DNA from 2 places in the Bacillus haynesii genome. Region 2 is predicted to be linked to the other one. Evidence: a T-box and tRNA genes for the amino acid it is inferred to sense, from the RefSeq annotation. Region 2 holds a T-box; the other holds one or more tRNA genes.
What was found. A T-box is a leader RNA that pairs with one kind of tRNA and senses whether it is charged. The one in region 2 lies ahead of serS (serine--tRNA ligase), so its partner is inferred to be a tRNA-Ser.
Positions count from the first base shown of each region.

Region 1 (3,475 bases), 1.1 Mb from region 2:
CACATTCATCTGTTATAAGAGAATAAACTGAAAATAAAATTTTTTTAATATAGCCTTTACAAATGGGCGTATTCCCGTATATAATAGTCCTTGTCAGATCGAGAGTTACTCCAACAACTGACGAGGAGGATTAGCTCAGCTGGGAGAGCATCTGCCTTACAAGCAGAGGGTCGGCGGTTCGATCCCGTCATCCTCCACCATTCATATTGGAATGGGCCGGTGTAGCTCAATTGGTAGAGCAACTGAATCGTAATCAGTAGGTTGGGGGTTCAAGTCCTCTTGCCGGCACCATGATTTTATGATATAATATAAAAGTTGCTGAAAAAAGACAGATAGCTTTCGAAAAGTCTTCAGATTTCATTACAGTATTGGAGCCATTAGCTCAGTTGGTAGAGCATCTGACTTTTAATCAGAGGGTCGAAGGTTCGAGTCCTTCATGGCTCACCATTTCATGCGGATGTGGCGGAATTGGCAGACGCGCTAGAATCAGGCTCTAGTGTCTTTTAAGACGTGGGGGTTCAAGTCCCTTCATCCGCATTGCCAATCTATTTTGCGGAAGTAGTTCAGTGGTAGAACACCACCTTGCCAAGGTGGGGGTCGCGGGTTCGAATCCCGTCTTCCGCTTAATCATCTAAGCGCCCGTAGCTCAATTGGATAGAGCGTTTGACTACGGATCAAAAGGTTAGGGGTTCGACTCCTCTCGGGCGCGCCATTATATAACGGGAAGTAGCTCAGCTTGGTAGAGCACATGGTTTGGGACCATGGGGTCGCAGGTTCGAATCCTGTCTTCCCGACCATTATTCGGGGCCTTAGCTCAGCTGGGAGAGCGCCTGCTTTGCACGCAGGAGGTCAGCGGTTCGATCCCGCTAGGCTCCACTTTGTTATCTTTAATATTCACCATGGCGGTGTAGCTCAGCTGGCTAGAGCGTACGGTTCATACCCGTGAGGTCGGGGGTTCGATTCCCTCCGCCGCTATTAATGGACCTTTAGCTCAGTTGGTTAGAGCAGACGGCTCATAACCGTCCGGTCGTAGGTTCGAGTCCTACAAGGTCCACCATTGTTACGGAGGAATACCCAAGTCTGGCTGAAGGGATCGGTCTTGAAAACCGACAGGGGTGTCAAAGCCCGCGGGGGTTCGAATCCCTCTTCCTCCGCCATATATCTTTTATTATTTTGATCATCGCGGGGTGGAGCAGTTCGGTAGCTCGTCGGGCTCATAACCCGAAGGTCGCAGGTTCAAATCCTGCCCCCGCAACCAATTTACTTATTAAATGAGGAGTGCCCGAAGGGGGCAGCCATAATGGTCCGGTAGTTCAGTTGGTTAGAATGCCTGCCTGTCACGCAGGAGGTCGCGGGTTCGAGTCCCGTCCGGACCGCCATTTAAATAAAGGCTCGGTAGCTCAGTTGGTAGAGCAACGGACTGAAAATCCGTGTGTCGGCGGTTCGATTCCGTCCCGAGCCACCATTTTACAATTCTATATATTGCGGCGGTTGTGGCGAAGTGGTTAACGCACCAGATTGTGGCTCTGGCATTCGTGGGTTCGATTCCCATCAACCGCCCCATGCGAAATGCGGGTGTAGTTTAGTGGTAAAACCTCAGCCTTCCAAGCTGATGTCGTGGGTTCGATTCCCATCACCCGCTCCATTTGCATATCATGGGCCTGTAGCTCAGCTGGTTAGAGCGCACGCCTGATAAGCGTGAGGTCGATGGTTCGAGTCCATTCAGGCCCACCATGATATTCCGCAGTAGCTCAGTGGTAGAGCTATCGGCTGTTAACCGATCGGTCGCAGGTTCGAATCCTGCCTGCGGAGCCATGGAGAAGTACTCAAGTGGCTGAAGAGGCGCCCCTGCTAAGGGTGTAGGTCGCGTAAGCGGCGCGAGGGTTCAAATCCCTCCTTCTCCGCCATTTTTTCAATAAGGCCCGTTGGTCAAGTGGTTAAGACACCGCCCTTTCACGGCGGTAACACGGGTTCGAATCCCGTACGGGTCATCATGTTAAACTCTGCATCATTACGATGCAGAGTTTTTTTGCATGCCATTTATGACTTCAGTCAATGTTCGAAAGGAAATTGTTGAACTTTGTCAATAAATAGAAGCGCTTTCATTAAAGGGATCAAGCCATATTATGCGAATAAAAGAGTAATCTTTAAATATAGTGGCAGAAAGGATGAAATCAATGGCTGGTGTGAGTGCCTCGGATATTAAAGCGCATCTCTTTCATGAAGGTCGGCTTTATGAAAGCTACAGATTTTTCGGCGCTCATCAGACGGAACAGGACGGCCGCCAAGGTTTCCGGTTCTGTGTTTGGGCCCCGCATGCGAAGGAAGTTCGAATCGCCGGAACGTTTAACGGCTGGTCCGGTGTCCTGCATCAAATGGAAAAGCGTCATCAGGAAGGCATATGGGAACTGTTTATCCCCGGTATCGGAGAAGGGGAGCTGTATAAATATGAGATTATTACAGCCGCAAATGAAACCAAATTGAAGGCCGATCCTTATGCTTTTTTTTCTGAAGTCAGGCCGAAAACCGCATCGATCACATATCAATTGGCCGGATACCCATGGGGCGACCGGAAGTGGCAAAAGAAAAAGAAACAAAAAGCCGTGTATGAAAAACCGATTTCCATCTACGAGCTTCATGTCGGATCGTGGAAAAAGAAAGCGGATGGGCGTTTCTTCACATACCGGGAACTGAGCGAAACGATCATTCCTTACGTCAAAGAACACGGATTCACACATATCGAGCTGATGCCGTTGACAGAGCACCCGTTTGACCGTTCATGGGGCTATCAGACAACGGGGTACTACAGTCCGACGAGCAGATATGGCGAACCGCATGACTTGATGTATTTCATTGACCAGTGCCATCAGCATGAGATCGGCGTCATCATGGATTGGGTTCCCGGCCATTTCTGCAAAGATGACCACGGGCTGTATTTGTTTGACGGTATGCCTCTGTATGAATATACGTACGAGCATGACAGGGAAAATTGGGAATGGGGGACCGCCAATTTTGACCTCGGAAAACGAGAAGTTCACAGTTTTTTAATCTCGAATGCGTTGTATTGGATCGAGATGTATCATATAGATGGATTTCGAGTCGATGCAGTTGCAAACCTCCTGTATTGGCCAAACCGTCCTCAGCCTGAAGCGAACGGCTTTGCGATCGAATTTATTCAAACTTTAAATGAACAGGTTTTTGCAAAAGATCCCCACTTTTTGATGATTGCAGAGGACTCCACAGACTGGCCGCTTGTGACGCATCCGACCTATGAAGGCGGTCTCGGGTTTAATTATAAGTGGAATATGGGTTGGATGAACGATGTATTAACCTATATGGAAGCTTCCCCGGAACAAAGAAAACACCTGCATCATCTTGTTTCATTCTCCTTAATGTATGCCTACTCAGAAAATTACATCCTGCCGTTCTCCCACGATGAAGTGGTGCACGGCAAAAAGTCTCTGCTTCATAAGAT
Region 1 is NZ_CP059494.1:4,083,089-4,086,563, forward strand. Features, by position in the region: tRNA gene H2R00_RS20235 (tRNA-Val) at 125-200, shown strand; tRNA gene H2R00_RS20240 (tRNA-Thr) at 216-291, shown strand; tRNA gene H2R00_RS20245 (tRNA-Lys) at 372-447, shown strand; tRNA gene H2R00_RS20250 (tRNA-Leu) at 454-537, shown strand; tRNA gene H2R00_RS20255 (tRNA-Gly) at 553-624, shown strand; tRNA gene H2R00_RS20260 (tRNA-Arg) at 636-712, shown strand; tRNA gene H2R00_RS20265 (tRNA-Pro) at 721-797, shown strand; tRNA gene H2R00_RS20270 (tRNA-Ala) at 804-876, shown strand; tRNA gene H2R00_RS20275 (tRNA-Met) at 902-975, shown strand; tRNA gene H2R00_RS20280 (tRNA-Ile) at 981-1,057, shown strand; tRNA gene H2R00_RS20285 (tRNA-Ser) at 1,065-1,157, shown strand; tRNA gene H2R00_RS20290 (tRNA-Met) at 1,182-1,258, shown strand; tRNA gene H2R00_RS20295 (tRNA-Asp) at 1,303-1,379, shown strand; tRNA gene H2R00_RS20300 (tRNA-Phe) at 1,390-1,465, shown strand; tRNA gene H2R00_RS20305 (tRNA-His) at 1,488-1,563, shown strand; tRNA gene H2R00_RS20310 (tRNA-Gly) at 1,572-1,645, shown strand; tRNA gene H2R00_RS20315 (tRNA-Ile) at 1,658-1,734, shown strand; tRNA gene H2R00_RS20320 (tRNA-Asn) at 1,741-1,815, shown strand; tRNA gene H2R00_RS20325 (tRNA-Ser) at 1,817-1,907, shown strand; tRNA gene H2R00_RS20330 (tRNA-Glu) at 1,920-1,991, shown strand; gene glgB (1,4-alpha-glucan branching enzyme) at 2,178-3,475, shown strand, end outside.
Region 1: it has a tRNA-Ser gene. The T-box ahead of serS (serine--tRNA ligase) is inferred to sense a tRNA for this amino acid. The anticodon was not compared.

Region 2 (3,475 bases):
ATATGATTTTGTGCAATTATAGGATACAATAGGATTAAATCTGACAATTCAATCTTTGATTAGGGGGATCCTTGAAATGGCTCAAACAGGTACTGATCGCGTAAAACGTGGTATGGCAGAAATGCAGAAGGGCGGCGTCATTATGGACGTTGTCAATGCCGAACAAGCAAAAATCGCAGAAGAAGCAGGAGCCGTCGCAGTCATGGCGCTGGAGCGTGTTCCGGCTGATATCCGTGCGGCAGGCGGGGTTGCCCGCATGGCAGATCCGACAATTGTCGAAGAAGTCATGAACGCTGTTTCAATCCCGGTCATGGCGAAAGCACGCATCGGGCATATCGTTGAAGCGCGTGTTCTTGAAGCGCTTGGCGTTGACTATATTGATGAAAGTGAAGTTTTGACTCCTGCGGATGAAGAATTTCATTTAAATAAAAACGAATATACCGTTCCATTTGTATGCGGATGCCGCGACCTCGGAGAAGCGACGCGCCGGATCGCTGAAGGAGCTTCAATGCTTCGTACAAAAGGCGAACCTGGTACAGGCAATATTGTGGAAGCTGTCCGCCATATGAGAAAGGTGAATGCTCAAGTGCGCAAAGTAGTCGGCATGAGTGATGATGAGCTGATGACAGAAGCGAAAAACCTCGGCGCTCCTTATGAGCTGCTGAAGGAAATTAAAGCTGAAGGACGCCTTCCGGTTGTCAACTTTGCTGCCGGCGGTGTGGCAACACCTGCTGATGCTGCTTTAATGATGCAGCTTGGCGCTGACGGCGTATTCGTAGGGTCCGGTATTTTCAAATCTGATAACCCTGCAAAATTCGCGAAAGCAATTGTTGAAGCGACGACGCATTACACGGATTACAAGCTGATTGCCGAGCTTTCAAAAGAGCTTGGAACTGCGATGAAAGGGATTGAAATCTCAAATCTGCTGCCAGAACAGCGTATGCAAGAGCGCGGCTGGTAAACACGAAGGAGACGGATTGACATGCTGACAATTGGTGTACTTGGACTTCAGGGAGCAGTAAGAGAACATATTCGCTCAATTGAAGCATGCGGAGCAGCCGGAAAAGTCATCAAGTGGCCGGAAGAGTTAAAGGAAATCGACGGTTTGATTTTGCCCGGAGGCGAAAGCACGACGATGAGGCGCCTCATCGATACGTATCAGTTTATGAAGCCTCTTCAGGAATTTGCCGCATCCGGAAAGCCGGTATTTGGAACTTGTGCGGGGCTGATTATCCTGGCGAAGAACATAGCTGGAACTAACGATGCCCATCTTGGGGTTCTGGATGTAACGGTAGAGCGGAATTCCTTTGGAAGACAAGTGGACAGCTTTGAAGCAGACTTAACGGTTAAAGGACTGGACGCACCGTTTACAGGCGTATTTATCCGCGCCCCGCACATTTTGGAAGCGGGCGCAGATGTAGAAGTACTTTCGGAACACAACGGAAGAATCGTCGCTGCCAAACAAGGAAATCTTCTCGGCTGTTCTTTCCACCCTGAGCTGACGGATGATCACAGAATGACGAAATTATTTGTCGAGATGGTGGAAAAGCATAAACGGGAAGCCGTCGTATAAAACGGTTGAAAGCTGTTAAAACTTGTAGTACATTTATAAGACAATATAGATCGAAAAGCGTTGATAGGAAGCAGTAGGAAGCCTCTCTTTCCAAGAGAGCCGATGGTTGGTGCGAATCGGCGAAAGATGCTGTCCGAATCCATCCTTGAGCGAAATGCTGAACAGTCAAAGTAGGCATTTACGGGAGAACCGTTATCAAAATGAAGCGGAAAACAGGAGGAAGATGCCTGTTTTCAATCAGGGTGGCAACGCGAGAGCTCTCGTCCCTTATATTTAGGGGACAAGGGCTCTTTTTTTCGGTCAAATCAGTATAAAAGGAGCGAGGCAGATGCTTGATGTCAAACTGCTGCGGGCAAATTTGGAAGAAATCAAACAAAAGCTTGCCCACAGGGGAGAAGATTTATCAGATTTTGATCAATTTGAGGAATTGGATACAAAGAGAAGAGAATTGATCGTCAAAGTGGAAGAGCTGAAAGGAAAGCGCAATGAGGTATCTCAGCAGGTTGCCGCATTAAAGCGTGAGAAAAAAGATGCTGACCACCTCATTAAAGAAATGCGCGAAGTCGGTGAAGACATTAAAAAACTTGATGAAGAGCTGAGAACGGTCGAGTCTTCCCTTGATAAGATCATGCTGTCTATTCCGAACATCCCTCACGAGTCTGTTCCGGTCGGTGAGACTGAAGACGACAACGTGGAAGTTCGCAAATGGGGCGAACTCCCTGAATTTTCGTTTGAGCCGAAGCCTCATTGGGATATTGCCGATCAATTGGATATTCTCGATTTTGAGCGGGCCGGCAAGGTAACGGGAAGCCGTTTCGTTTTCTATAAAGGGCTCGGCGCCAGACTTGAACGTGCATTGTATAACTTTATGCTTGATCTCCACGTAGACGAGTACGGCTATACGGAAGTCATCCCGCCGTACATGGTGAACCGCGCAAGCATGACAGGCACCGGACAGCTGCCGAAATTTGAGGAAGATGCCTTTAAAATCAGAGAAGAAGATTATTTTTTAATTCCGACGGCAGAAGTGCCAATTACGAACCTGCATCGCGATGAAATTTTGTCAGCTGACGACCTGCCGGTCAATTATGCGGCGTTCAGTGCATGCTTCCGTTCAGAAGCAGGCTCAGCCGGCCGTGATACACGCGGTTTGATTCGCCAGCACCAATTTAACAAGGTTGAACTGGTGAAATTTGTGAAGCCTGAGGATTCATATGAAGAGCTTGAAAAGCTGACAAATCAAGCGGAGAAAGTTCTTCAGCTGCTTGATCTTCCTTATCGTGTGATGAGCATGTGTACAGGCGATCTAGGGTTTACTGCTGCGAAAAAATACGATATCGAAGTATGGATTCCAAGCCAAAACACATATCGTGAAATTTCATCTTGTAGTAACTTTGAAGCTTTCCAGGCCAGACGGGCGAATATCAGATTCAGAAGGGAAGCAAAAGGCAAGCCAGAGCATGTCCATACGCTAAACGGCTCCGGCTTGGCAGTCGGCAGAACGGTTGCCGCATTATTGGAAAATTACCAGCAGGAGGACGGAAGCGTCCTCATCCCTAAAGCGCTTCGTCCATACATGGGGAACAGAGACATTATTCAACCATAAAAAAAATGCGCGCCAATAGGCGCGCTTTTTTTATGCGTGTGACCAGACGGCCGCTACATTACGGGCGCAGCGCGTAAGGTTTGAACTTCCATCGGCAAGGGCATTCTCCAAGGAGCTGATCCCTGGCACGATCGAAAAGAGAGCGGAAATGCCGATATCATAAACAAGCTCACAGCCTTCACCGAGCGAGCCGGCGAATGCAATGACGGGAATATTCTCGCTGCGGGCGCGTTTTGCGACACCGGCCGGCGTTTTTCCGCTTACCGTTTGGCCGTCTATTTTTCCCTCGCCTGTAA
Region 2 is NZ_CP059494.1:3,019,880-3,023,354, reverse strand. Features, by position in the region: gene pdxS (pyridoxal 5'-phosphate synthase lyase subunit PdxS) at 77-961, shown strand; gene pdxT (pyridoxal 5'-phosphate synthase glutaminase subunit PdxT) at 983-1,573, shown strand; T-box leader at 1,625-1,844, shown strand; gene serS (serine--tRNA ligase) at 1,902-3,179, shown strand; gene H2R00_RS14995 (glycerate kinase) at 3,210-3,475, opposite strand, start outside.